Regions from separate parts of the Paenibacillus pseudetheri genome, predicted to be linked through region 3. Evidence: riboswitches for the same ligand, from Rfam matches in the RefSeq annotation. Region 3 holds a riboswitch; each other region holds the start of a gene.
What was found. A riboswitch is a leader RNA that binds a small molecule or an ion and turns the genes downstream of it on or off. The one in region 3 is predicted to bind cobalamin.

Region 1 (10,024 bases), on a different contig from region 3:
CCGAACCGCGTGCCCGTACTTTACCAAGGTAAACGCCGATACCGCCACCCATTTTACTAAGACGTGCTACGTCTGTATTGGAATCAAAGATGCCCTCTAGGGAATCGTCTACTGTATCAATGAAGCAGCTGGAGAGCTGTCCAGCGACCTTTTTACCGGCATTGGACATTGTAGGGGTAGCAGCTGTCATGTAGATGTTGCTCATAGCCCAGTAAGCTTCTTTTACAAGCTCAAGACGTTTCTCGGCTGGCTCACGGTGCATCAGGTACATAGCAATAATCATATAACGTTCTTGTGGAAGCTCCATTACACGGCCGTCAAAATCATGCGCCAAATAACGGTCGGATAGCGTTAGCAGACCAATATAGTCGAACAAAAGGTCGCGGGTATAATCGATACACTCACCTAGCTCGATAATTTGTTCTTTGGTGTAATGACTTAGAAGTTCTTCACGATAGATTCCTTTTTTCACGAGATCCGTAATTAGTGGGTACAGCTCACCGTAAGGCTCTTCAGGATAAGCTTTATAGCGGCGATGAACAGCTGCTTTTTTATAAAGGGTAGTCAGAAGGGCACGGGCAGCTGCGAACTTCCAAGTAGGCTCTTCTTTCGTTACAAGCTCAAGAGCACTCATAGTGAAGGCGTTGCTGATTTCTTCTCCGCTTACGGAGTCACGGCGCAATTTGGAATTTACTCCCCGCAGCAAAGTTTCTTTATTTAGTTGATCAAGACCTTCCAAGATACGGTCGGCGTAGACGGAAAGGCGGTTCTCATCAAAAGCCAGTTGGCGATTGTCTGGTTTTACTACGAATTGCGGCATGGTTATTTCATCCCTTCTTATTTCAAGTTAATTTTCAATATCAAAAATTGATATATTATAGCGCAGCAGGCTGCCACAGAAAGACTTCCGAGCCGTTCATGCTGGCCGGAATGTCGATAATGCGTTGGTTGGAGCTTCCTCGGTAGAGAAGCGTAGTATCTTTCAGTTCTTCTACAAATCTTCCATCTATTAACACCTGACACTGCTTAAGTAGATTCCACTCCGGCGAACCGGGAAGGGCGGTTAGTTCCTCATACGTATAACCACTGTAAATCCAGATGGGGAAACCTGGCAGCACGGCGCGAAGCTCATGAATGAACCCCAGCACCTCTTCTGCCGAGAAAAAAGGATCGCCGCCTGCCAGTGTTAGACCATCCAGCAAAGGGTTAGCGGCGATTTCTGCAATGATTTCATGTTGACGTTCTAAGGTGAAGACTTCTCCATATTTGAAGTTCCATGTCTCGGGATTAAAGCATCCCGGGCAACGATGGCGGCAGCCGCTGATGAAGAGGACGGCCCGCATGCCCTCTCCCTCGTTAATCGACTCCGGATAGTATCCGCAAATATTCATAGATGCTTAACGCGATCCCGTACTTCGGCTTGTTTGGCGGCATTGAAGCGGGTCTGATAATCGCCAGTTAAATAACCTGTAACTCTGCGCAAACGACGGATGTGCACGTCATTCTCATGTGCGTTGCAGGAAGGACAGTTTGTCCCAATTACACCTTCGTATCCGCAGTTGGAGCAGCGGTCAATCGGATGGTTAATGCTGAAGTAGCTGACCTGTTGTTCTAGCGCGTATTTAATGATTTTGATAAAAGCCGATGGGTTGTTGCGGGCATTGCCGTTTAATTCGACATAAGAAATAGCCCCGGCATTGCAGTATTCATGGAAAGGAGCTTCCAAGCTGATCTTCTGAGCAGCACCCAGATCGAAGTATACAGGGATGTGAAAAGAGTTCGTATAATACTCACGGTCAGTTACGCCCGGAATAGAACCCAGTACCTTGCGATCAATCTTGGTGAATTTGCCAGACAGGCCCTCTGCTGGTGTTGCGAACAAGGTAATGTTGAGATTCAGTTCCTCACTTTTAAGGTCGCAATACTCCCGCATGTGACGCACGATAGCCACAGCCTTGGCATGGACTTCCATATCCTCGCCATGGTGTTTGCCGTACATGGCTTTCATGCATTCCGCCATGCCGATGAAGCCAAGCGACAGACTACCATGCTTCAGCAGTTCGCCTACAGAGTCTTCAGGAGCGAGATTTTCGCCGCCTTCCCAGACGCCTTCTCGCATCATGAAATCAGACGCTTTAGCTTTTTGTGCGGCTTGGATGTTGAAACGATGAAGAAGTCCTTCCAGCGCAATATCCATATAATGATTTAGATCCTCATAGAAGCCAACTTCGTCTGCGACGCTACGTCGGCCTGTTACTGTGCCGTGTGCCAGACCGAGCCGAACCAGATTCAGTGTATTAAAGGAAAGGTTGCCCTTTCCGGAACAATGGTTACGCCCAAAACGGTCACCGAGCACTCGGGTGCGGCAGCCCATCGTAGCAAATTCCGTATCAGGATCACTTGGATCATAATACTGCAAGTTGAGCGGAGCGTCTAGATTAGCAAAGTTCGGATAAAGTCTGCGTGCAGAACATTCCGCTGCTTTTAGGAACAACTCATAGTTAGGATCGCCTTGCTGTTGGTTGACTCCTTGCTTACATTTGAAGATTTGAATCGGGAACACGGGTGTTTCTCCACTGCCAAGTCCATTCATCGTTGCTGTTAGCAGGGAACTGATTACAAGCTGACCTTCTGGTGAAGTACAAGTGCCATAATTGATGCTGGTAAACGGAATTTGCCCACCGGACCGGCTGGACATGGTATTGAGATTATGTACCATACTTTCAGCCGCTTGCAGGGTTTCAATTTCGGTTTCCTTTAGTGCAAAACGGAACGCTTTTGGATATAACTCCGCCAAATCGGTCCGGCTCATTGTAATCTCGCCCAAAGATTCATTAGCTTGTCCCTCATCAAAATAATCCAGACCCTTGCGGAACAGTTTAGCGAAGGATTTGGTTACATAAGGTGCCAGATCATAGTCGAGCTTATTGGCGGATACGCCGCCATATTGAGCATTTTGCTGGGATTGAAAAATGATTGCTACCAGTGACATAGCTGTCATTATGGAGTTCGGAGGACGAACACTGCCGTTGCCGGTGTTGAAGCCTTCGCGGAGAAGCTTATCAAACGGGATAAAAATGCAGTTAGTCGTTCCGATTGCGTATTGATCCAGATCATGCACATAGACGACATTGTCATCAATGGCTTGCACTAGCTGCGGTGGCATCGTAAAGTTGCGGGCGTACCATTTCGAATATTCACTGCCGAACTTGCTCATTTTACCGGAGAAACTCTCTCCGTTCAAATTGGCATTCTCGCGCAGCAAGTCCAAATCCCGGCTGTCGATAATATCGCGTCCTAAATCAATGAGCTCTTCTAAAAGAACTTCTCGTGCATTTGTTGTACCGTTAAATTGTCTCTCCAACAACGTCATTGTATAGTTCTCCTCTCAGTCTATCGTCCTATCATTAAGAAGTGGGGCCGCATAAGCGGCCTTATATTCATTGTGATCTCATAAAAAAAGCATCCCCTAGCGAGGATGGCAGAAAATGCCCGATGCGTTATGTAAATATCCACACAGATATTTGCAGTGGTCTCTAAGAAGATGACCGCATGCGGACACCGTTCCTGTTCCTCGCAGGCACTCATAGTTGGTGTCGTCGAAACAGGCAGGTCTCCTGGCTTCCGTAGGACCTCTCAGCGCCTTCCCGAGGGGGTTCTTACCCCTCAGTGGCTTCTGCCAGGAGATCTGCCCATCTTAAGCTTCTAAAAGCTTGTGAAAGGCGTCCGGTTACAGTGGCGGGACCGCAGCGGATTTTCACCGTACTTCCCTATTAAGCTCTAATTCCGATAAGGATCAAAGCGCCTGTCTCCACTATATTTTGTTGTCGTTAGATAAAAATAACCCAAGATGTTGTGTTTGTAAACAGTTTTTTAGAAAACCCGCGCGGGGAGCGGGTTCTTCAAAAGTACTCCACAAATGATCCACAGGCTGTCCATAAGTAATCCACAATTGATCCACAGGCATATGAAAAATGATTCATAAATTGTCCGAAAAGATGCCACAAAGAGTCCATAAATGTAGTAAAGATGACCCTAGAATTCACGTAAGAAAAAATACCCGTGGCGAAAGTCATATTTCGGAGAAATTTTTGGGAGAAGAAGAAGGGACATAATAAAGCTGATATCATTTGTGGGAGAGCGATGGAGTTGTTACAATAGAAGGAGACACATACTTTAAAATTCCGAGGAGGTATTCCCATGCCTATTGCTGAAGTAACCGTTATTCCGATTGGAACAGGTAGTACGAGCCTTAGCAGCTATGTTGCGGATATGCAGCGAGTGCTTAAGACGGTAGAAGGGATTACTTATGAGCTTACATCCATGGGTACAATCATCGAAGGGCCTCTTCAGCGTATTTTTGCAGCAGTCGAAGCGCTGCATGAGTCTCCTTTTGCCGCAGGTGCAGAGCGTGTCTCTACCTCACTTAAAATAGATGATCGCCGCGATAAACCCTCCACTAGCCGTGGAAAGCTGGAGTCTGTGGAGCGTAAACTACAGCTGGAATAGCAGTTCGGGAGATTGGGAAAATAGGGAGAAATAGGCTTGCGTTTCTGGCTGAAAGTTGTATAATGTTTTTTGTTTGACAGAAATATCAGCCTTAAGCTGGTGTAGCTCAGGGGTAGAGCAACGCACTCGTAATGCGTAGGCCGGGGGTTCAATTCCCTTCACCAGCATATCTAAGAATGGCATAACGGCGCGGTTTTCGGGGATCCCGGAACCGCGCTGTTTGTCTTGAGATCACCTGACTTCTAACATTATTCTAACCTTATTCAAGTAAAGTGAGGTTTTCGGTGGTAATCGTGACCTCTTTGCGCGTTCCCGGGATGGAGGCGCCGATCCCTTAAGGACTGCTTCTTGTAAATTGGGGAGAACATGTGAATAAGTATCTAACGTAAAATTTAATGGGAATGATCTAATCTCTCTTTTGTGATTTTTGGATGTACAACGGCTTTAAGCAGCAGTGTAGATGAGTATGCCGCAGATCGTGGGAATGAATTTTCGGAAAGTTAGGGCTCTTCTAAATAAGGTTAAGTATCTGGTAATAACGCCTCATTAGAAGATGGGATTCGCCCCGAAGACTATACGTCAATCATACGTGCAGGCAGGTCGCTGTGCTTACCTTTAGGTAAGTACGTGAACTAAAAGTGCATACTTCCGCGATGCCATGATGCGGGGTATACTCAAGTCCTAAATCTGATTCAAACATGGAGGATACACCATTGAAAACACTTATTGTCGTTACGCACCCAAACATCGAAACATCCGTTGTTAATAAACGCTGGATCGAAGAACTTCGTAAATATCCAGACAAATATACGGTACACGAGCTGTACAAAGCCTATCCCGATGAAAAAATCAACGTGGAAAAGGAACAACAACTGATTGAAGCGCATGATAAGCTCGTCTTACAATTCCCTGTCTACTGGTTTAGTAGTCCACCTCTGCTTAAAAAGTGGCTGGACGAAGTATTTACTTACGGATGGGCATACGGCTCGAAGAGTGATAAATTAAGAAATCGAAAAATCGCATTAGCTGTAACTGCCGGAGGAAGTGAAAAAGACTTTAGTGAAGATGGTAAACTCGGCTATGGGCTTGACCGTATTTTATCTCCCTTTGACACGACTTTTGTGTACTGCAACGCTGATTATCGTTCCTTCTATGCCATTTATGGCACGGAAACTGAGACGGTAGGAAGTACGGATTACTTAAAGAAATTGGACATCAGTTCGCAGGGATATGTTGAATTTATCGAAAATATGTAATTAGAATTGAAACAAAAGCAGCATTTTCATTAATGAAAATGCTGCATTGGTCATAAGTCGTTATATCCTAAACGGTATTGTTATCTCTTGCGCGGCTGGAACGGAGTTTTTCTCTCCCCAAGTGCACATCATATCCAGCACCGGAATAAGCGATTGGCCCTTCTCGGTCAAGGAATACTCAACTTTAGGAGGAATCTGGGGGAATTCCTCGCGCCTGACGAGACAGTCCGCTTCCAGTTCTTTCAACATAACGCTTAACGTCTTAAAAGGTATTGTACCGATACCCCTTTGCAGCTCATTGAACCGCACGATTTTGTTTTCAGAGAGATAGTAGAGAATAGTCATTTTATATTTACCACTAATAATAGACAAGGTGTAGCCGAAGCTAGTGTCCTTCTGTTGAATGCCAGGCGGTATACAGATTTTATCACTCATGGGCTATTACCCTCCTTCAGAAAATATTCAACGAAAAGGCAAACGCCTGTTGCCACTCCGTACTCAGGTCCCGACTTCATTTTGTTTTACAACCTGCTATCAAGTCATCCTGCGAGCAACGAACTCACTATATCATTTTGAAACAATTAGTTCAAAGCACTCGTGGCTAACTATCAACCGGTCGATTTCTCTGTCAGCGAAGCGGGCTCCTTTAGCTGGAAATCAACAGTGTAATTCAAGCGGATCATGCGAGCCGTCGCTATTTTCACCTTCGCCTTGCTTGAAGCTTGAGGATGTTCTTTCACTGAGTTATCCTATCCCGGCAAAGGTAGATTAAGCTTGCGGGAGCATCCAGATCTAGCCTAAGAGACGAATTGAAGTTTTTTAATGTAATTTTCATGTGTGCATCATCTTATTTTCAGGTTCAAGGTATATATTGAAGACACCAAACACCCCCCAGTGTTTTGTGGTATAAATCTCTTAGGTCTTGCCAACTCCCATGGTAAGGCCTATTTTTTTGTTCGCTAATTATATGGGGGAGGGGCGCAGCTTCTACGCTGCTTCACTTAATCTGATACTGCTCTTCATAGCTCTTAAAAGATGAAATATCCAGACCGAGATATCTGTGCATGTGAATGGCAGCTTGGGCAGCAACAATGTCGTTTAACAGCAGCATTCGTTCATGGTATCCACGACATATAAATTTGGCTTCTATCCCCGTGTTAAGTCTGTTCTGTTCATAAACCTTGATTCCCCGTTTTCTCATCTCTAAACGAACATCTCTTAGATCTGTTGTAGCAACTGCCGCGGGACATATTCCGAGGGCGGTTTTATTTTGTCATGATTGTTATATTTGGGCGCATTCTAAGTAGATGCTATACTGATTTACAACGGATATGAGGAAAGGGCGGGGAAGATGAATTGGTATGGTTCTTCATTAGCGCTGTCATCGTCATAGGAGTTCTGATCTATGCGGGCTTTTTCTTTTATGGAATTGCTATTAAACGAGCACCGAAGGAATTCCTGAGTAATAATCGTGATTTGAAGGTTGATCCCCCGGTTGCCGGAGCCTCTTGGGGGGAGGGCAAGGATTGGGTCTCCCGTCAGAGCTTTGAAAATGTTGAGATTACTTCTGAGGACGGGCTACAACTAAGAGGGTACTTGCTCTTTTCGGATCGTGCTGAAGGTCGTACAGCGATTCTAGCTCACGGTTATTCTGGAAAAGGGAAGGATATGGGGGCGTACGCCAAAATCTATTACGAGAGGCTGGGCTTTAATATCCTGATTCCAGATGCCAGGGGACATGGGGAAAGTACTGGGAATTATATTGGTTTTGGATGGCATGAGCGCAAGGATTATTTGCAGTGGATTGAATATATAATTGAAAAGACTGGGCCCAGTGCTCAAGTTGTGCTTCATGGGGTCTCTATGGGTGGTGCTACAGTGCTAATGACTTCAGGAGAAAATCTCCCACTGCAGGTCAAAGCTATTGTCTCCGACTGCGCTTACAGCTCAGTTAAAGCACAATTAGCTTACCAACTACGGCGTATGTATCGCTTGCCAAGTTTCCCTTTTATTCAAAGTGCGAGTCTAATTACTCGTTTGAAAGCAGGGTATGGTTTTAGTGAAGCGTCTGCCTTGAAACAGGTGCGGAAGGCGAAGGTGCCGATTCTTTTTATTCACGGGGCTGCCGATAACTTTGTACCGTATAGTATGATGAATGAATTATATGAGGCGTGTCAGAGTCCCAAAGAGAAGTTCGTAGTGACTCAAGCAGGGCATGGGTTAGCTTATGATATGGATAAGACGGGGTATATAAACGTAGTAACAGCTTTTGTGAATCAATATGTAAATTAGATGCCCTGAACGTAGACAGCGCCCGATATCCGCTAGGTAGCGGTTATCGGGCGCCTATATTTTTCCACACATGGTATATGTCCTTATGTAAGGTTCGTACAGCCATGCTTTTTCGTTATATTCATCCCCCGCCGTTCGTGAGTAACGGGTGTCTTAATTCCTTGTTATTTCCAGCAGCCGTGTGGCGAGAATAATCCTTCCAATACGACAAAAGCCCTACCTCTCTTTTGCCCTTGCGGCTCCATTGACCGCGCCAGTGTGAATCGGAATGCTATATTTCGAATTTAATCTCATAAAAAGGAAAGTTTCTGCAAGAAAACATGAAGCCTCTGTGTCCAAAATGCCGAAGTGTAAAATAGTCGGCCTGACATCTTCTTGATGGGGATATTCAATATATCGAAAAACAAATACGATATAAATATAACACAGTATTGTTTAAAAGGCAAATATAATAATGAATTCCAAGATAAGGTTTATTTGCTTTAGGTGGGGAACAAGTAGAGTAAGGGAGAGCGTTTGATTCGAATATAGCGTATGCGGGATTATTTGCGGATTAATTCGGAAAAGCTAGAAAGCCAGAGTAAATGGGGCTGTGTGGTTTATTTTGCGTGCCTATTTTGTGAACTGCTCTCTAAAACTTACATTAAACCCCAACATTGATTGAAGGATTGAGGGTAGACCGTTATAATTAATAAGTCTGGATTTTAATTAAAAAATAAGGGAGATTTTTATGAAACGCGCAGATGTGTGGTTGATTTCCATCGTGTTGATTGCTGCGCTCGCTTTTCTCGCACCGAGATGGTTTTCGGACAATGATGATAAAGGTGGGGCCGGTAAAAATCTCGTTGCCAATGTAACTGTGGATGGCGAGTTATTTAAAACGGTAAAGCTTACAAAAGAAGAACAAACCATTGAGGTCCGTACCGAACGTGGCTATAACATCTTGAAGGTGCATGATTACGGGATTGAAATGTACGATGCCGATTGCCCGGACCAAGTATGCCTAGGTTTTGGTTTTATTACCCTGCCCAAACAGACGATTGTCTGTCTACCGCATAGAGTATTAGTGGAAATCACAAGTGCGTCGGGGGAGGATGATATAGATGCCTATGTCCAGTAGTGAATCTGCAACAGCTTTAAAAAGAACGGTGATTATTGCTATTTTTGCCGCAGTGGCAGTAGTGCTTAGTCTAATAGAGGCGCAGATTCCGTTGTCAGGAATGGGACTGGTGCCGGGTGCTAAACTAGGATTAGCTAACATCATGATTCTGACTTGTATTTACTTTTTACGCGGACGGGACGCATTCCTGCTTGTCATCCTCAAAACGTTGCTTACTGCATTTTTGCTAGGTACTTTTTCAAGCTTACTATTCAGTTTATTCGGTTCGCTGTTTAGCTTTGTTGTAATGTTCGTGTTAATGCTGATTAGTGGCAAAGGCAAGAGTATAAGCTTGATCGGCATTAGTATAGCTGGTGGGATTGCACATAATATCGGTCAGCTGCTGGCAGCTTCTATGGTATTCTCATCCCTTAGTATTTTTTATTATCTTCCCATGCTGCTGATCACTGGAGTAGTAACAGGAATTGCCGTGGGCTATGCAGTCCGTTATTTGGTGGCTTCATTGTCAAAAATATCGTTGTTTGAAGAGTTTTTGGACTGATTAGTCACATCAGCGGAAGGATGACTAACATGAATGAATCATATGAAGGTCAAGAATTAGAGGGAGAAGGACAAGCTGTCATCTCTCTGGATGGGGTATCGTTTGGTTATGATCCTGAGCATCCGATTCTTCAAAATATAACGTTATCTATTTCACAGGGACAATGGGTTAGCTTGGTTGGTCCCAATGGCTGCGGGAAATCTACGCTAGTTAAGCTGCTAAATGCTTTGCTGCCTAAGAGTGCTGGCGAAATTGTGGTTAGTGGTATGCAACTGAGTGAGGAGACGATCGGAAGCATCCGGCAAA
Region 2 (10,024 bases), on a different contig from region 3:
TTCTTCCAAAGTATCATTGATATGTTGTCTCTGCTTGGGGGAACTAGCCATGACCTTTCGGCAATTCGCTTATAGGAATGTTACACGTAACAAGCGTAAATATGCGGCTTATTTTGTCGTCAGTGCTTTTTCAGTGATGATCTTTTTTGTGTGCGCTTTGTTTATTTACCATCCGGATATTTCCAAGAGCTTGGTTTATAGTACAGCTGCTCATACAATGATGGCGGCAGAAGCCATTATTTATGTGTTTTGCTCCTTGTTCGTTCTCGTATCGGTTGGATCGTTCCTGCAGTCACGTAAGATGGAATTTGGGATTTTATTGATGCATGGAATGACGAAGCGACAGCTTAACACGATGGTATTTTTGGAAAATATGATGATCGGCACCTCAGCCATCCTGACAGGTACTTTACTAGGGTTAATTCTGGGCAAGTTGTTTTTAATGATCGGATCTGCTTTTCTAGGATTACCTCTTTTAACGTTCCATCTTCCATGGCAGGCGATTGTACTTACGATATGTAGCTTTGCGCTGTTATTTATTCTAATCTCGCTAAGCACGTTCTTCTTTATTGGGAATGAATCACTGATGCGGCTGTTTCAGGGAGAACGAAAAGCAGAAGAGGAACCTAAAGTTTCCTTGGTGTTATCTATACTGTCTGCTTTTTTGATGTTAATGGGCTATTTTATGGCAGCTACAGCACAAGCGGCTTCGGTTGAAAAGGTGATGTTCCCCGTCGTTTTAATTACGGTTGCGGGTACCTATCTCTTTTATACTCAGCTCAGTATTTACACTGTTAAGCTACTTAAGACGATCCGGCGCCTGTATTGGAACCACACGAATATCATTACTTTATCGGGCTTGTCTTACCGCTGGAAAGAGAATGCTCGAATGTTCTTTATGGTGACGATTGTATCCGCAGTATCTTTTACTTCAGTGGGAGTATTCGCATCGATCCATACGCTTTCCAGAGAGTTGAAATTGGACTATCCCGCAGCAGTTGGTTATGTAGCCAAAGGCAATCAATCGCAGGATCCTTTTGATCAGCATTTGGACGAAATTAAGGAAGAGCTTACAACGCTCGGTTTACCCTATGAGACACTTAGCATTCGGATTAAATACGCAGAGGTGGAATCTCAGACTGGGCCAGATCGCACGTTAAGGCTTCCCTTGATTGCTTACAGTGATTATAAGCTTGCTCTGCTTCGTGCAGGGTTTACGACGGATGAGCGCCCTCTTAGTGGAGATGAAGGTCTCGTGATGATCGGTTCGCAACGAGACCGGAGTCTGCAAGCGGGTAGAGTAAAGCCGGTATACACCTTGAAGCAAGGTCTTTCCATTCGAGAAATGGGTTATACCCAGCATGTTCCGATTGCCGAATATCTATTGCCGGAGCTGGATGGAAGGGATGGGGGAGATTTCAGTGGTGTTGTGATTAGCGATGAACTTTACAAGGCTATTTATCCCGTACAGACCGATTTGTATACAGGATTTTATATGGATGACTTCCCGCGAACGGTAGGTATAGCAGCAGATCTTGCTCATAAAGGTAAACGGTCCTATGAAAGTAACTCTCCATACGCGATTGTTGTTAGCGGCACGCTGTTTGAAATACAGAGAACATTGTACAACACGATGCTATTCGCTTCTTTACTGGTGGGTACTGTCTTTTTCATAGCAGTAGGTAGCTTCCTTTACTTCCGGCTGTATACAGATCTAGATCATGATCGTCATCAATATTCTACATTGTCCAAAATGGGACTTACAGATCAAGAGCTAAACCGAATTGTAACGATACAATTGTCCTTGTTGTTTTTTGTTCCGGTTGGGGTGGCCATCTTGCATAGTGTATTTGCCTTTATTGCGCTTCAGCGGTTGTTTTACTTATCTATTGCTGTGGAGACCGGGGCGGTGTTATTGGGATATTTGGCTGTCCAGGGACTTTACTTCTTTTTTATTCGCAGCCGTTATTTACGTAACTTGAAGAAGAACTTGATCTGAATAATGGGGGTTACGAAATGCAAGCATGGATTACAGATTTTATGGAGCAGTTTGGTTACTTTGGTATTTTCCTGATGCTCGCTTTCGAAAATATATTTCCACCGATTCCTTCCGAAGTGATCCTTCCTTTTGGCGGATTCATGACAACCACAACGAACTTGACCATTCCTGGTGTAATCATTGCAGCTACGCTTGGCTCACTGCTGGGTGCAGTGATTCTCTATTATATTGGTCGTTTGCTCGATGTAAATCGATTGGAAAAGATCGTAGAACGCTGGGGCGGTCTACTCCGGATTAGCAAAAAGGATATACACAAGGCTGATGCTTGGTTTGACAAATATGGCTATTGGACCGTATTATTTTGTCGGATGGTTCCATTAGTGCGTAGTTTGATTTCGATCCCTGCAGGGATGTCGGGCATGAAATTTGGAGTGTTTATGATCTTCACAACGATTGGTACGCTGGGGTGGAATCTATTGCTTGTGCTTATTGGTGCGGCATTGGGTGAATCCTGGGAAGACATCGCCATGTATATGGATATGTACTCCAACGTAGTATACGTACTTCTTGCAGGTGGAGTAGTGATCCTTGGGTATTTGTTCTTCCGCAAGCGCAGCCGGAAAATGAACACCGAAGGTTGAACCGAGAAGAACTTATAGATAAAAGTTATGATTAAAAGGAGGAGAACAAATGGAGCTATTAACGATTATTAAAGCTATTATTTTGGGAATTGTTGAAGGATTGACCGAATTTGCTCCGGTATCCTCCACAGGTCATATGATTATTGTTGATGATATGTGGTTAAAATCGACAGAGTTATTTGGGCAATATACGGCCAATACGTTCAAAGTGGTTATACAACTTGGATCAATATTAGCGGTTGTAGTTATTTTTAGAAATCGATTCATTGAATTGCTGGGCTTAAAGCGTTTCAGTCGCAAGCAGTTGGACCCTGTAACCGAGGAACAAACACAATTTGAAAAAGGTGGTCACCTTAAACTTACACAGGTGCTTGTAGGTTTAGTGCCAGCAGGTGTGCTGGGCGTTCTGTTTAATGATTATATTGATGAGCATTTATTCTCTACATCCACCGTGTTAATCGGTCTAGTAGTCGGTGCTGTATTAATGATTATTGCGGATCTATTTGGACCAAAGAAGATTCAAACGGAGAGTGTCGATCAGATTACATATAAGCAAGCGCTAGGTGTTGGTCTGGTCCAATGCTTCTCCTTGTGGCCGGGATTTTCTCGTTCCGGGTCGACGATTTCTGGTGGTGTTCTTCTGGGTATGAGCCATCGCGCTGCAGCTGATTTCACGTTTATTATGGCCGTTCCAATCATGGCAGGCGCCAGTTTACTCTCTCTGATGAAGAACTGGCAATACTTCACCATCGATGCCTTGCCGTTCTTTATCGCAGGCTTTATCAGTGCCTTTGTGTTTGCGCTACTATCTATGCGTTTCTTCCTGAAATTGATCAACCGGATTAAGCTTTTACCATTTGCTATATATCGCATAGTACTTGCTGCAGTAGTATATTTTGTGTTTTTCTAAATCCGTTATAAGGAATCGATATAACAGAAGCCCCCGTAATCTATTGCAGATTACGGGGGCTTTCACGTATGATGACATCAGATTAAGACACTCACTTTTATCCTTATAATCTCGCATAAACGCTTACCGTCCGTTTAAGGACACCGAAGGCGTTTTAGCTTGTGAATATCGGAGACAGGTGCTTGCCGGGAATTAGTAATTCGGCAGGCTTAATAGGGAAATTCGGTTTGAAGCCGATGCGGTCCCGCCACTGTAACGGAAGAGTCCATAGCAACAGATGTCACTGGCAATTTACTACTGCTGGGAAGACTGCTAAGGATGCTGACACCGCTAGCCAGGAGACCTGCCTGTTTCAACAGCACTGCTTCACCTACGGAGGATAGGAAGGTGTTAGACGTTAACCATAGGTATAATATGGGCGTCTTTCCCTTTGACTTTTTTAGGGAAGGGCGCTCTTTTTTATAGGAATACAAGTGATATCGAGTCCAAAATAAGAAGATGGAGAAGGGGAGCTGCAAAGTGACGAACAAAGTAAAAGTAAGCAATCTTGGCTATCCAAGAATCGGAAAAAACCGCGAGTGGAAGAAAACGTTGGAAGCTTTCTGGGCGGGAAAAATAAATGAGGAAGAGTTCCGTACTGAAATGACAGGAATTCAGCTTCAGCATTTAAAGACTCAGCAAGAGGCTGGAATTGATTTAATTCCGGTAAATGATTTTACATTCTACGATCATGTGCTAGACACAGCTGTAATGTTCGGGATCGTACCTCCACGTTATGCGTATGATGGTGGCGACATTGGGCTTGATCTTTATTTTGCCATGGCTAGAGGAAATGCTGAGGCTACCGCTTGCGAGATGACTAAATGGTTCAATACAAACTATCATTACATCGTTCCAGAGATCGGTGCACAAACGCCGCGCCTGACCGAGAATAAACCACTGGCAGCTTATCGTTTTGCCAAGTCCCAAGCGGGAATTGAGGGTAAACCTGTGGTTTTAGGCCTTTATACCTTCCTTAAGTTGTCAAAAGGTTTTGCATCTGCGGACATTGCGAAGATTGCCGCTCGGTTTCTTCCGGTTTACGTTCAGCTGTTGCAGGAACTGAAGCATGAAGGAGTAAGCTGGGTGCAAATTGATGAACCAGCGATTGTTACAGGAATAAATGAATCAGAATTATCATTACTTAACTCGATATACACAGAAATTGCTGAATCCGTACCTGGATTAAATATTATTCTGCAGACTTACTTTGAAGCTGCTGAACCGCTGGAGGCACTGCTCAAACTTCCGGTACAAGGTTTAGGTCTTGATTTTGTCCATGATGGCGGAACGAATCTGGCATCGATTGAACGTCTTGGCTGGCCGGAGGATAAGTGGCTGGGAGCGGGTATTATTGACGGGCGCAACATCTGGCGCTCGGATCTGGATGCTAAGCTGCAGCTAATCGAGAAGCTGAGTGTACATGTACCGGTTGATCGTCTTATACTACAGCCTTCTTGCAGTTTGCTGCATGTTCCGGTTACTGTTCAGGGTGAGGTGAAGCTGAAGGCAACCGTCAAGGCTGCTTTAGCCTTTGCAGATGAGAAGCTTAGAGAGCTTGGCCTGCTTGCTGCAGCCTTAGAGGGTACAGGAGAAGCTGCAGCTGCACTGACAGCCAGTCGAGAAGCCCTTACTGCCTTCCGGGCACTTCCTGAACGCGGTCGTAAGGATGTGGCCGGGCAAGTTCTCGGACTTGCAGATTTACCAGACCAACGTAGCCTGCCTTTTGCTGAGCGCCTGAAGGTACAACAGGAGAAATGGCAGCTGCCACTTCTGCCAACGACAACGATCGGAAGCTTCCCACAAACCGTAGAAGTGCGTCAAGCAAGGTTGAAATGGCGTAAAGGCGTATGGAATCAAGAGCGTTACGACGGGTTCGTTCGTGAGCAGATTGCAGATGCAATCACCTTCCAAGAAAAGCTGGGTCTGGATGTACTCGTACACGGTGAGTTCGAAAGAACGGATATGGTGGAATTTTTCGGGGAGAAGCTGGATGGTTACTTATTTACAACTAATGGCTGGGTTCAATCCTACGGATCACGCTGCGTTAAGCCACCAGTTATTTATGCGGATATAGCTTTTACCCAGCCTATGACTATAAAAGAAAGCGTCTATGCTCAGTCGTTAACTTCCCTTCCTGTTAAAGGCATGTTGACAGGTCCTGTTACGATTCTCAATTGGTCCTTCGTACGTGATGATCTTAGCCGGGAAGCAGTAGCGAATCAAATTGCTTTAGCGCTCCGTCATGAAGTTAAAGCTTTGGAGGATGCAGGCATAGAGATGATTCAAGTAGATGAACCGGCTATCCGTGAAGGACTTCCTTTGAAGGCGGAAGATCATGAGGCATACTTGAATTGGGCAGTGAAGTCGTTCCGTATCGCGACGAATCATGTGAAGGCTACGACACAAATTCATACCCACATGTGCTATAGCGAATTTAATGACATGATAGACTCCATTTCAGCGATGGATGCGGATGTTATCTCTATAGAGACTTCACGTAGCCACGGGGAACTGATCGTTAGCTTTGAGGAGCAGGAGTATGATAAAGGAATCGGTCTTGGTGTATATGATATCCATAGTCCACGGGTTCCTGCAGTAGAAGAGATGACAGCTAATATTGAGCGTGCGCTGCGGGTGCTGGATCCAGAACAGTTCTGGATTAATCCGGATTGCGGTCTTAAGACACGTGGCTGGCAGGAGACGGAAGGTGCACTTCGTAACATGGTAAAGGCTGCCGCTATTGCAAGAGAAAACGCAGGAGTCAGTGCCACCAAATAGCATAAAAGGTATACAATAAATCGAAGCCGGGGAATTTCTCCCTGGCTTTTCATTTCAGCCACTTGATAATAATTCTCATTCTTGATAGAATGAGAAAAGAAAAGAAGGAACCGTGGAGGGTCCCTTCAAATCTTTACCTTATTTGCTTTCGAAAGTCTTGCAGTCTGTTTCTTCTGCACGTGTAGGTTCTTGGGAGCTGTGGAAAGCTACAAAGATAGAATCAGCACTGCATTTGTTCTCTTCTGCCCAGTGGGTGCAGGAGTTAACTTCGCAAATTACGTCTTTTGCCATGAGGGCTCACCTCCCCTTTTAGTAATAGACAACATTATTAAAAAACTTCTCTGTTCAACAAGGTGGAGCTTGTCCGAACAGAACCGTGCAGTGCCCTCATTCATAATGAATAGAGGGTTTTTGGTGTTTTTTACGTAGCTAGACGTGGTAATTGTATCAAATAAAGCATATGTAAGCAAATGGGTTATTCGATAACAGAAATGTGACAAAGTTATACAAAAAATTATAAAAAAACACAAAAGATACTTATTACTTACATGCCTAAAAATAGAAAATAATTCTAAATATCTATATTATTACAAGAATTATATGGTAATATTTTCGATAGGGAACGGCCGCTCCTAATCTGAAATATTGGAGGATGAAGATGTTGAAAAAGTTATTACTATTCCCTTTTGCCTTAATGCTCATCTTGTGCTTACCTATTTATGCAGGTGCAGAAGGTGTACATAATGACCAAGCTCCCCAAATAAGTGAATCCGAAATCATAAAAGTCTACAAAGCCTCAGCTATGGGCTTGTCAGAAATTTCAGTAGAGGAGTACAATGAAATTCTTGCGCATGGACAAGCTTTCGAAGCTGCTAAAGAGGGGCTGATACCAAGTATTCCAATGTTCACAACGGACTCTTCCTTTGATGACGCCTCTGTAATTGCACCTAGAGATGCTTATCAAACAACGATTTACTCCTACCAACAAAATGGTTATGTCCCATATGTCACTAGAAGTGGATTGACTAGAAGAATCTCTCAGCCTGTATATAACAGTGCTTCTGCAAATTCGTTGTTAAACATTAGCTATTCAGTATCTCAAGGCTATATTGCGAATACAAGCTTTAGTGTAACCGCAAAACAAACAGCTGTTAGTGCTGGTATTACTGGTGGCTCATCGTGGTCCAATACTTATGGTGGTAGTAACACGACAACTGCATCAGTGAATCCTTACAATTATGCTTGGATGGAATACACGCCTATCATGAATAACTCATTTGGTGTGATTACAGAGAAGACTTATGCTATTGTTCAGGGTTCTTCAGTTCTTGTTGGCACTACTAGTTATGATGTTGATATTTACATGGCAAGATTATTAAGCGGTTCGCTACCAGATGGTGTTTATGCGATTAAACAAAGTGCTTCTAACCCAGGTTGATTTTTGCTCGAAAAATAATAGCTTAAACCAAAAGAGTTGCAGAAATGCGACTCTTTTTATATGTAGAGAGCATAATTCAAAAGAAACTGTTCACAATTCCATTTTTCAGTGCAACCTTCCAAGTTTTGGAACGTCTTAGTAAAGAGTGACGGAAGAGATCTGCTTAGAATAAGACATTCCGTAACGATATTGTGATCCGTGAAAGCGGGTATCTATTACATTTTTGGAGGAATGAGAATGCGCAAATGGGGTCTGCATTACTTATGTTTAGTAATTCTTGCGGTAGTCTTGGCAGGTTGTGGCTCAGCGGATAGAAATTCAGCGGCAGATAGTTTGGCAAAAGAAAATGGTAGTACGAGTAACAACGCAGCAGTAGAGGTGCAATCGCAAAGCTCGATGGCCTCAACAGCGGATCAAAGCACTTCGGCAGCTCCTGAGGCAGAAGCAACTGGCAGCGAGAACATGGCTGTAAAGGGCTCCACATCAGAAAATACAGTTCAAGCAAGTGCAGGATTTACTGGTAGCGATGTAGTAGCGGGTTTAAACAAGAAGCTGATCTATAAAGCGAATCTTAACATGGAAGTAGAAGACTATGGAGAAGCACAGACTGAAATACGTAATTTAGTAACCATGGCAAATGGATATATTATTGAGTTTAATGAAAATATGTCGCAGTACGAGCAAGGCGGGACGTTTATTCTTAAGGTGCCTGCCTCGGGGTTCTCGCCTTTTCTGAATAAATTAGAACAAGTAAAACACGAATCTCTACAGCGCAGCATTCAAGGTCAGGATGTCTCTGAAGAGTATGTTGATCTGGAGTCGCGTTTGAAGGCAAAGCAGCTAATGGAAGCACAATATACAGAGTTTATGAAGAAAGCAACGAAATCCACTGATCTGGTCGCCTTCGCGAACGAGCTTGGTTCGATTCAAGAAAGCATTGAACAGATTAAAGGTAGAATGCGTTATATCAATCAGAATGTATCCTTCTCTACGGTAGAATTGAGAGTGTATCAGACGGATGAAAGTATTGCTGTCAAAGAGAAGAAGGAGCAAGGGCCGTTACTGGAACGTGCTTCAGATGCTCTAAATGGAAGCTTAAATGCGCTATCTGTGATGTTTCAGTGGATTGTCGTTATCCTTGCAGGAGCGTTACCGATACTTATCGGGGCTGCCATTATTTTAGCTATTGTATTAGTTTCCCGTAAAAATATCCGCGAGCGTCGGGAGCAGCAGACCGAGAGAATTCGTCAGCGAAATAAGGAGCTGAACAGAGAGCAAATCCTCCCTGCGGTAACAGAGCCTAATGAGGCTGTTTCAGAGGATGATTCGAAGGCTAATAAGGACTCAGAGGACTCAAAGAAAGAATAGCCCTACAAGCATAAACGCCCTCGGCGTCCTTATAAAGACGGTAAGCGTTTAAGCGAGAAATATAAGGATAATGTATAACGTGAAACTTATACTTTCTTATATTTTAAGAGAAAAAAACGGTTGTCATCCTTAAAGGACGACAACCGTTTCTTTGTGTGCTGAGGATTGATGTTTAGGCAGGCTGGAAGAGAACGCGATACTCCCCGTATCCTTCCTTCTCCAAATCCTCTTTTGGTACAAATCGTAGCGCCGCCGAATTTATACAGTAGCGTAAACCGTTCTCTCCGGGACCATCGTCGAAGACATGGCCTAGATGGGAATCCGCTACTTTGCTGCGCACTTCAGTGCGGACCATCAAATGACTGAGATCCGTCTTTTCCTTCACAGCATAGTCCCGGATGGGACGAGTAAAGCTTGGCCAGCCGCAACCGGAATCGTATTTATCCTGCGAGCTGAATAACGGTTCGCCAGATACGATGTCTACATAAATACCATCTCCATGGTGATCCCAAAAATCATTCCGGAAAGGAGATTCTGTTGCACTGTTCTGAGTAACTTCATATTGAAGAGGCGTTAACCGTTCTTTCAAACTTTGTTTGTCCTCTTTATGTGTCCAGTGGGTTTCGATAAAATCCTCTCGGCCAGAACCTTTACGATAACGTTTGTAGTGGCCTGGATTCTTATGATGGTAGCCCTGATGATATTCTTCGGCAGGATAGAAGGTTGCTGCCGGGAGGATCGGGGTTACAATCGGGCTAGAGAATCGGCCGCTTTCTTGCAAAGCTGCCTTTGAAGCCTCCGCTTGTTGCTTTTGCTCTTCCGAATGGGTGAAGATCGCCGTTCCATAA
Region 3 (10,024 bases):
ACATTGTAGAGTCTAGAACCAAGTGGGGAAGCTGTAGCTCGGATAAAAAGCTAACCTTTAACTATCGCCTAGCGATGGCTCCAGTGGAGGTTATCGATTATGTAATCATCCATGAACTGTGTCATTTACTTCATATGAATCATGACCGCTCTTTTTGGCGAAAGGTTGGAAGCCTCATGCCGGATTATAAGGAGAAGGAAGAGTATTTAGCTAGATACGGGCGTGCAATGACGCTGTGAATAAAAGGAAGATAAGAGGTAAAACTATGTTCACTAATTGAACTGGGAAAAATTTAAGTGCGGAGGTAAATGATGACACAGAATAAAGGAAATTCACAACGCCAGATTCGAACTTCAATTCTTTGTTTGATCTGTGCCTGCACCGTCCTATTAAGTGGCTGCTCTAAAGCTACCAATGAAACCATACAAGTAACTCCAACGCCTACAACAGAAGCCACTGCACCTGCGGCTACGAACAATGCAACAGAACAACCCAATGCATCATCCGGTACAAATACAGAGGGACTTCCGGCGGATGTTAGCGTTCAGAGAGTCATTAAGGAAGTCACTTTAAAGAATGGCTATCATAAAAAGATTGAGCTACTGACAGACGGCAGCAAGCGGGTTACTATTACGGATCCGAGCCAAAAGATTGTTTTGCAGCAGATTGAATATGATGGGAAGATTACTACGTCTAATGGTAAACAGGTCACCGTTAAAGTCGAAGGTGGGGGAGAGCAGACCATAACCATCCCCGATCATGTAGTGATCGAAGATGAGGACAAGCTTGGATTGATGCCAGGTGTTGATATCGAGTGGACAGTGAATGCCGAGGGGCAAATCGAAAGTGTTGAACTGGAGAATTAAAGAGATACTGAGGTGGCTGGCTAAATGAAATTTCTAATCGTATTTGGCAGTATAGTGGTTCCCATCGCCATGCTAATGATACAACGGAAATGGATAAAGTGGCGTATTGTTTTTAATGTAGCTTCTGTGTTGTCTACACTTATTTTAGGTAATATTTCTGCCCTAGCTATATATGAAATATTAAGAGATAACACGGTATTTATGACCTCGATCCATGCGATTTTTTTGAATCCAATGTTCCTTTTAACGGGAGCATATCTTGGAGTATATCTGGTCTATCGCTTGATGTTGATGACGTATGAAGAAGTATATGTATGATGTAGTTAAAAATAGGAAGGTTAAGTATGGCGAGCTCCTTAATGAGCGAGCACCATTATTAGAGACAATAATTCAGGCTATCGGAGCAAATAGTGTAGACAATATTAATCTGAATCGGTTGATTGATTTCCAGATCAACTGCGGAATACTATGCACGAAAAATGGCGATTATTCAAGCGGAACGAATGGGAGGGTAGAGGACACTTTATCCTTAGAACATAGTCCTATAAGAACCCGAGCCCCGCGCGGTTTTTGTATTTTAAGGGATCAAGTTCTTGTCCTTTACTCCAGACAAGAACTTGATCCCTTAGCCGTTAATGGACAGGAACATGGTCATATTACCGATTTGATATTCATCAAATAGAATTAATTACCGATTTCCTCAAGGACAAGTATATAGTCGCATTGACGATTAAATGGATGTCTAATGAAAGGTTAAATACTTAACGTTGGGGCAACTTTTACTCCTTGGTTTCTTTGTCCTTACCGCCGATATTAAATCCTAACTTTCCATTATATTTGCCTACCTGTCCGGCAACTCCTAAGCCTGCTCCTTGACCGCCGCCGAGTTGTGCCTTGGCCTGGGCGCCGAGACCATTTTCGCCACCAAGCTGCAAATGGGTTTGCAGTCCCGCGCCTTGACTGAACCCCAAGTGTCCTTCGGCATCAGCACCCATACCGTACTCTCCTCCGATCTGCGCCCCCGTATGAAAACCTGCCTCTTGACCGCCACCTATTTGGGTTTTTGCCTGAGCCGCAATCCCGTACTTGCCGAAGGCCTGGGCTTCGGCATTGAGCCCTAGACCCTGGCTGCTGTCCAGATGAGTATTGCCTTGAGCATGGATTCCATATGAAGGAGTGCCCATATGGCCGCCCGCATACATACCCATGCTACCTAAGGCTAAATTCCCGCCAGCATTTAAACCAATGCCGTGTTTACCGCCTACTTCTCCTCCGGTATTTAGCTTAATCCCCTGACCGCTGGATACATTTTCGTTCATATAACCATTTAAAGGTTCTTTTTTGGTGTTTTCGCTGTCAGAGGGTAGATCTTCCAGGCTGCTTTCTGAACGGAAGTGATGGTAGTAATGAGAGTAAGGGAAAGGATTGAAACGGGTAAAGTAAGGGTATACGGATGGATTAGCCTGGCTGTTTGGATATTCGTTCCCAAAGGTCATCTGGGATACCTCCATTATTCAATTTATTACAACAGCCTATTCATCGATGAGTTGAAGTGATACCCTTTCTAAGTAAACCATATGAATTCAAGGTTCGCAGCCGATGCACAATGAGCCGGGCGAAGTATCACTTATTTTTAACGGGGAAATCTACAACTACCGGGAGCTGCGTGAATCGGTGCCGGCGGCGTGGCCAGCTGCTGCGCGCCGCGGACCTGGTTGCTTCGGACACATAGGTGGGCGGAACGACCGAAGTCAGTGACCAATCTCTAATGATAAGCGAATTGTTTCACTCGGTCCCTTAAAACAGAAAAACTACACTGCGCGTGATTCTTAATCTTGGCCTCTTACATTTAAGGACGATACTTGTGAGGTATATATTTACATAAATCAGGACTTTTGTTCTTTTCAAAAAGTATAGTTACAACTCACCCTTTACTATGCTTGGAAACGTATATTTCAACAGGTCCGTTTTTAAATCGACGTATTACTACTGCCTTCTACTCTTTCAATAGATATTTCATTGTTTTCTATTTGTATTTGATATTCAACAATTTCTCCTTTATTAAATACTTCACTAAATTCTTTACTTACCGAGTAGTTTCCTTTCGGATTGAGTGTAATTTTAAACAAACACTTTCCGTTTTTCACTCGGAACTTCGCAACCTTTCCAAAAGTAATATTACTATCAATCAAAGATTCAATTAGAGTGTCATCTCCTTCTTCAACAGTAACAACTACACTTTTTAAATTTAACGGGCTGTTATTAGTAATCATCAGATTATATTCCTCATCATCTGCTATATTAGTATCATTTATTACATCTGAGCTATTTCTTTCGCAACCCGTCAAAAAGACTATAAACAATATGAATATAAATAACCATTTTTTCTCAGCCAATATGCTCACCTCTCAATTTTATAATTTATTGTGCTGTCAAAAAATTCAAAAAGGATATTCATCACGATTAACTTCTACATTAATTATTTCAATAAACTCCTTTACATCTTCAGGATAAATCAATTCCGCATGTATATCACTAGTAATAATATGATTTGAATCTAAAATCTTATATGAGTAAGAATACTCTTGTTCTAGTGCTACTTTATTTTTAGGGGCAATTGGTGATTCCATTACGGAAATACCATTTTGCTCTCCAAAATAAAATTGTAAATATACTGGATTTATATTTCTTTTAATTGTTTTCTTATCTATATTGATTATAATTTTATCAAAAACTAATTTTTCAAAACCTGATATCCTATTAGAAGTTAACCGAATAGAAAACCCTTCTTTTAATAAATTAGGGTCAGATAATTCCCACGCTATGTCTTCTGGACTGAATTTAAGTTCTTCCTTTTTTTCATTTGATAAAGTTATTGTTATGCCCGAATTATTTAATTTATTTAAAATATCCTTTTTTAAATTTGATGCTGATCCAAATAGCAGTAAAGAAGAATCACTATTTTTTGAATCTTCTAAATTAATAGTATAGATCCCGACTGCTTGGTTAAATTCTAGCCTATTTAGGATATTACTTATACTGTTAGTTTCACACCCGGATATTATTAGTAAAGGAGCTAATACAGGGGTACCCCCTTAATAGGGTAGGCCCTATTCATGTTGATAGCAGGAAGGTTAAGAAGACTTTCCTACAATACTGGTTCCACTCTTCGTGATCTTGTACGTAAGGATATCACCATTCCAGAAGTGGAATTTCAAGATGACTAGTACTTCGGTGCTTAGATGAACACGTACACCTCCATTAATTCGTTGTAAACGCTTACCGAATACCCTAACATAGAATAATTTCAACGAGTACCTTACTAATTTGTGGTAAATTGATATATGAATTAGTGATTTGCAGTGATTCCAAAGTCATGGAGGGCAATCCAGTGAGCAGATTTCATTACATAGGCTCGGCTACAGAGCTTCCGTTAGGAGAAAGAGGCAGTGTACTGTCAGCAAAGACATATAATGAAGTGAAAAATTCTCCGGAGTATAAGAAACAAAGAGAGGCTCTGCGCCTGCAAGGCATAATTCCTTTGGATGACATCGCAGATCTATCTCATTTAAGAGATGAGGACTGTCTTGTATACGACTCGGAAGAAGATGCAGCGGGTATTTTTATAGAGGAACTTGGATATTGGAACGATGAGATTCGCAAGCATTTTCGGAGTCCATATGTGTACCGGATTTCACCGAATTGGGGCGGCTTCTCTGTATCCCCTAAGCTAAAAGATACTCTACTGGGATCGTATAACGCCTCACTCAAGTGTTGTCGGGAGTTAATTAGGCTTATGACAGATTATGGGGTATCAGGTGCCGAGTTTGAGCTTTATACATGCTGGGCTGAGGAAGAAGGGCTCCCACGTAATAAAAAGTATGATCGAATCTTTGATTTGGCCTCTTTGTCACTGGAGGAGGGATTTGAGCTGAGAGAAAAAGAGTATATTGTGGTTAAAATGATTTGATATTCAATAGGAGTATCGCTAACTACTCGTTATACAAAAAACAAATATTGCATGACAAAAGCATATATATTAGATATGATGAAGCATGGAAAAATTAATATTAGCAATAGGTGCCAATTATGAATGTTTCGGAAATGCAATCATAGATTGGTTAAATGGAAAGCGGGTGTGAATCCCGCGCGGTCCCGCCGCTGTGAAAGAGGAGTCCTTGCAAGGTACCACTGGGAAACTGGGAAGGTAGCAAGGGTGATGATACTTGAGCCAGAATATCTGCCTGTTTCTGATACACCGTTAAACTCTACGAGCGATAGAGAGGTGTTTGATATAGTATATGCCTGCTATTATTGCGGTTCACTATCTTAAACCTCTTGACGTTATGTTGAGTGGTTTTTTTTGTAGTACTAAGAAAGTTTATTCTGTTTTTTTATCATAGGAAGAGAAGGGAAGGGTTATGGAAACATGAAGAAAAATAAGTTTTTAGCTTGGTTACTTATTGTAGCTGTATTTATCACGACGTTCTCTACAAGTGTAATCCCGGCTCATGCGAATGAAGCAAGCTCTACACTTAAAGGGTATGTAACTGTATCCGTAGAGAAGTTCACATTGGGTCAAGGGTATATTAAGGAACCTATTAAAGTTCCATTCTACGAAGGGGACAATGGCGCATCATTAATAACACGTGCGCTAGGAGAAGGTAATTATAAAAACTTTGGAAGTATAGATAGTAGTTTTTATTTATCTGAAGTTAAAGATAGTGGCAAAAGTGAAGTGAATATACCGCAATATATTTTAGATATGATTTCAGTCGATGGTGGGACGGTTGGTACTAAAGCAAACCAAGAGTGGCTAAGTCAGTTTGACTACACTCACATGTCCGGTTGGATGTATGCCGTGAATAATGAGTTTCCTCCGTTCGGGATGTCTGATTATCACCCTCAAGACGGTGACATCATCCGAACACAGTTCACCACTTATGGCTATAGTTCTGATCTTGGTGGCTGGGGAGAACATCCATTTCCATTTGCTAATAAGGATGCTTTAACTGCGAAAATCGCCGAAATAAACAGTGATCCGAATAAAGAAAGTATTTTGGGCAAAACAGTAGTACAAAAAGCAGTTTACCAAGCTTATTCAGTGCTAGAAAATATGGAAAGCTCTCAAGTAAGTGTAGATCATGCGCTGGTCGGGCTTACCAATTCTTTAGATATAGAGCCACCTGTTATTACTGTAAGTGGTATGCAGGATAAACAGGAAGTATCCGATAAAGATTTAAGTTTCAGAGTAGCTGTCACAGATAATGTATATGACGGTATCATTCCTGTAGTGAAATTAAATGGAGCTGCTGTATCTGCTACAAATGGTGAATATAAGATTTCTCTTAACCCAGGTGGTAATGTAATCACTGTAACTGCAGTAGACGGGGCAGAGAATAGAGCAACGCAAACTTATCAAATTACCTACAAAATAAATGCTACAACTGGAGTCAAAGAACAGTTAGATAAGAGCCTTGCTTATATTCTAAACACCGTAAAGAACCCGTCATTTGGGACAGGTAGCGGAGAATGGTCCATTCTTTCTCTAGCACAGGCCAACTACGAAGTGCCAAGTGGTTATTATGATCTCTATTACAACAATGTAGCTAAGAGAGTAAAAGAATTAATGAAGGATGGAAAACTCGATGCTACTAAAAGCACAGAGCATTCCAGAGCGATTCTAGGACTTACCTCTATCGGAAAAGATATCACGAATGTTGCGGGTTATGATCTAATCAATGCACTCGCTGATTATCAATATGTTCAGAAGCAAGGGAACAATGGTCCCATATTTGCTCTGATTGCCTTAGATAGTCATAACTACGATATCCCCATTCTATTCCCTGAACCTGATAAAAATGGGGTGAAATTTCAAAGTACAAGAGAAAATCTCGTTCAGTATATCTTAGATAAAGAGGTTAAAAAAGGTACAGCAGATGCCGGGGGCTGGGCTTTAGGCGTAACCAGAGCCGACGTTGATATGACCGCGATGGCGATGCAAGCACTTGCGCCTTATTACGCAACTAATCCAAATGTAAAAGCTGCTATGGATCGGGCGATCAATTGGTTATCGAGTTCGCAAAATGATCAAGGCGGATTTACAAGCTGGGGAAGCACAAGCAGTGAAAGCATCTCGCAGGTAATAGTAGCCTTAACTGGCGTAGGTGTAGATCCACACAGTGACCCTAGGTTTGTGAAAAAAGGGAATTCGCTTATTGATGCACTTCTTACCTTCGCTACTCCAGATGGTGGATTTAAGCATGTTCTCACCTATCCAGTAGATAATATGGCAACGGATCAAGCTACGTATGCACTTGTTGCTTACGATCGTCTGATCAATCATAAGAACCGTCTATTTGATATGAGTGATGTAGTAATTCAGCAACCAGAGGAAACGAAAGAAATAGAAGTACAGTTACCCTCAGGAGATACACCCAAAGTTGTCATTTCTCAAAATAATAATAAATATATTCTTCCGATAAATTCAGGGGATAGCAACAAAGAAATTACAGTTAATATTCCGAAATATAAGCAATCCACAGTAAGTGTTGATTTACCTAGTAATAGTAATCTGCCCAAATTAGAGGTTACCAAAGGTGACGTATCTGTAGTCATCCCTAAGGGTACACAGGTCATAGAGGGAGATTCTTCAAAGGTTGAATTGATTTCACCTACAACAGGGACAGAATCTGCACTAAAAGATAGTCTGAATCAAATTATTCCTGGGGACAAGAAGCTTGATAATATCGTTCAAGCTTTTTCGATGGGCGGCAGTGCAAGAGTAGAATTCAGTCAATTTATAACGTTAACCTTTAAGGGGATTAATGGAAAAGATGCAGCTTATATTCAAGACGGCAAACCTCATGCGATTCAAAAATTTGCAAGTGATGCCTTAGGCTTAGCGAGCGGTAAGTCTGAGTATGCCTATGATAGTGGAAATGATTTAATCGTAAAAACCAAGCACTTCACTGATTACATTGCGTACACCTCCAGTGCAGTTCAAACGCCTGGTGGCACAGGTAATGGATATGTAACTTTGTCTGTGGATAAGCTTACGATCAATAAAGGGTACGTTGTTCCATCTGTACAGGTAGAACTGCAAACAGGTGACACAGTGTGGTCTGTACTAACAAGAGTGCTAGAAAGCCGCGGTATCAGCTATCAAAGTTCTTGGAGCAGTAAATACGGAAGTGTATATGTCGAATCCATCGCTGGTGATGGAGAATTTAATCATGGTAGTGGTAGTGGATGGATGTATAATGTGAATGGAAAGTATCCTGGGTATGGGGCATCTCTATATACCCTAAATGCTGGAGATAGTCTTCAGTGGCGTTATACTACGGATCTAGGTGAAGACTTGGGATCAGGATTTAAACCAACGCCTACTTCAGCTCCGGGTGGTGGATCTACACCAGGGACCAATATTAATACTGACGGGAAGACATCTCCAACAGAGGTTCCTAAGGATACTTCGAAAGATAATGACTCGAATACGAATGATATTAAAAAACTGTATACAGACGCCGATAAGATTTCACCCTGGGCGTACTCAGCGATTGAAACTGCTACACAAAAAGGATATATCCAAGGTAACAATGGTAAATTCAATCCGAAGTCTGAAATTACAAGAGCAGAATTTACTAAGATCCTAGTATCAGCATTGGAACTGGATATCAAGAGTGACAAAGGAATTACCTACAAGGATGTCGCTCTAGGCGATTGGTTCTTTCCATATGTGAATGCCGCTCATAAAGCAGGATTAATTACAGGCTTTAACAATGAATTTAAGCCAAATGACAAGATTACTCGCGAGCAAATGGCAGCAATTATCGTCAGAGCATTATCAATCCCGGCTACGAAGCCAGGGACAGCCATTAAAGATATCAATACCGCGTCCGCGTGGGCAAAAGCAGACGTGGATACCATTGTTGCCACTGGACTTATGTTAGGTGATAATAATCAATTTAAGCCTAAAGAGCTTGTAACTAGAGAAATGGCGGCTGTTGTAGCTACTAGAACCCATGATTATAAGAGTGGGAACAAAGTGGTTAGTCCAAATATTCAGAATACAGCAGTTAGTTCTTACATTAAGAACACAGCAGCCTTTTTGCAAAAAACAGTAACAAACCCGGTCATCTCCTCGGTTGGCGGGGATTGGACAGTGTTCGGGCTGGCACGTTCTGATGTGAAGGTTCCAGATAGTTATTACGCTAAGTACTATGCGAATGTAGAAGCAACCCTTAAAGAAAAAGCTGGGAAGCTGCATAGCGTAAAATATACGGAATATGATAGAGTTATTTTGGCATTAACTTCAATCGGCAAAAATATTGATAAAGTGGCGGGTTATAACCTACTGGAACCGCTCGCGGATTTTGATACTGTAATCAAGCAAGGTATTAATGGTCCTGTGTTTGCCCTGATCGCACTGGACAGTAACCATTACGAAATTCCAGTAGTTAAGAATGTAAAGACACAAACGACAAGAGAGATGCTCATTGATTTTATTTTGGGCAGAGAGATCAGTGGTGGCGGATGGGCACTAGGCAGTAATGCTACTGCGGCTGATCCGGATATTACGGGGATGGTTATTCAAGGCTTGACCCCTTATTACAAAACGAATGCCAAAGTAACGGCTGCTGTAGATCGTGGAATTGCTTGGTTATCCAAAACACAAACAGCAGACGGTGGCTTTGCAAGCTGGGAGTCTACGAACTCCGAGAGCATTGCTCAGGTTATCGTAGCTTTAACTGGACTTGGCATAGACCCACATAAGGATTCCCGATTTATTAAAAATGGTCGTTCCGCAGTTGATGCGTTGCTTGGCTTTGCTGCACCTGAAGGTGGTTTTTATCACGTGAAGCAGGGTGGAGTTGGCAACGGAGGTGCGAAACCAGGAGAAGTAGATCTTATGGCTACAGATCAAGCGATGTATGCACTGGTTGCTTATGATCGGTTCGTTAAGGGACAGACAAATCTTTATGACATGACAGACGTTAAATAGGACTATATTTAGAAGAGATAAGCAAGGGTAGCGTGTATACCCTTGCTTATTATTTAAGGTGGGGAACTTAAGAAATGAACAAGAAAAAATGGCTGACAGCGATACTAATTATTGGTGTACTGGCGATCGCCTTCTTTTGGGGCGGGAATTATCA

Region 1: linked by a shared signal. The riboswitch ahead of L1028_RS07115 (anaerobic ribonucleoside triphosphate reductase) and the one ahead of L1028_RS20035 (S-layer homology domain-containing protein) in region 3 are both predicted to bind cobalamin.
Region 2: linked by a shared signal. The riboswitch ahead of metE (5-methyltetrahydropteroyltriglutamate--homocysteine S-methyltransferase) and the one ahead of L1028_RS20035 (S-layer homology domain-containing protein) in region 3 are both predicted to bind cobalamin.

The regions. Positions count from the first base shown of each region.
Region 1 covers NZ_CAKMAB010000006.1:7,207-17,230, reverse strand. Annotated here, with positions in the region: gene L1028_RS07125 (ribonucleoside-diphosphate reductase subunit alpha) at 1-820, opposite strand, end outside; gene nrdG (anaerobic ribonucleoside-triphosphate reductase activating protein) at 876-1,391, opposite strand; gene L1028_RS07115 (anaerobic ribonucleoside triphosphate reductase) at 1,388-3,373, opposite strand; cobalamin riboswitch at 3,591-3,824, opposite strand; gene L1028_RS07110 (MTH1187 family thiamine-binding protein) at 4,201-4,509, shown strand; tRNA gene L1028_RS07105 (tRNA-Thr) at 4,605-4,676, shown strand; gene L1028_RS07100 (NAD(P)H-dependent oxidoreductase) at 5,223-5,765, shown strand; gene L1028_RS07095 (winged helix-turn-helix transcriptional regulator) at 5,826-6,200, opposite strand; gene L1028_RS07090 (YhjD family protein) at 6,763-7,017, opposite strand; gene L1028_RS07085 (alpha/beta hydrolase) at 7,122-8,057, shown strand; gene L1028_RS07080 (NusG domain II-containing protein) at 8,788-9,177, shown strand; gene L1028_RS07075 (Gx transporter family protein) at 9,161-9,718, shown strand; gene L1028_RS07070 (ATP-binding cassette domain-containing protein) at 9,748-10,024, shown strand, end outside.
Region 2 covers NZ_CAKMAB010000005.1:165,315-175,338, reverse strand. Annotated here, with positions in the region: gene L1028_RS06560 (ABC transporter ATP-binding protein) at 1-75, shown strand, start outside; gene L1028_RS06555 (ABC transporter permease) at 50-1,999, shown strand; gene L1028_RS06550 (DedA family protein) at 2,017-2,640, shown strand; gene L1028_RS06545 (undecaprenyl-diphosphate phosphatase) at 2,690-3,550, shown strand; cobalamin riboswitch at 3,710-3,915, shown strand; gene metE (5-methyltetrahydropteroyltriglutamate--homocysteine S-methyltransferase) at 4,070-6,370, shown strand; gene L1028_RS06535 (DUF1540 domain-containing protein) at 6,509-6,661, opposite strand; gene L1028_RS06530 (hypothetical protein) at 7,065-7,808, shown strand; gene L1028_RS06525 (DUF4349 domain-containing protein) at 8,046-9,176, shown strand; gene msrA (peptide-methionine (S)-S-oxide reductase MsrA) at 9,349-10,024, opposite strand, start outside.
Region 3 covers NZ_CAKMAB010000025.1:31,040-41,063, reverse strand. Annotated here, with positions in the region: gene L1028_RS20080 (M48 family metallopeptidase) at 1-239, shown strand, start outside; gene L1028_RS20075 (hypothetical protein) at 309-866, shown strand; gene L1028_RS20070 (transposase) at 891-1,184, shown strand; gene L1028_RS20065 (hypothetical protein) at 1,646-2,362, opposite strand; gene L1028_RS20060 (hypothetical protein) at 2,448-2,624, shown strand; gene L1028_RS20055 (hypothetical protein) at 2,837-3,262, opposite strand; gene L1028_RS20050 (hypothetical protein) at 3,308-3,496, opposite strand; gene L1028_RS31345 (hypothetical protein) at 4,001-4,177, opposite strand; gene L1028_RS20040 (hypothetical protein) at 4,258-4,836, shown strand; cobalamin riboswitch at 4,928-5,128, shown strand; gene L1028_RS20035 (S-layer homology domain-containing protein) at 5,296-9,870, shown strand; gene L1028_RS20030 (DUF4430 domain-containing protein) at 9,945-10,024, shown strand, end outside.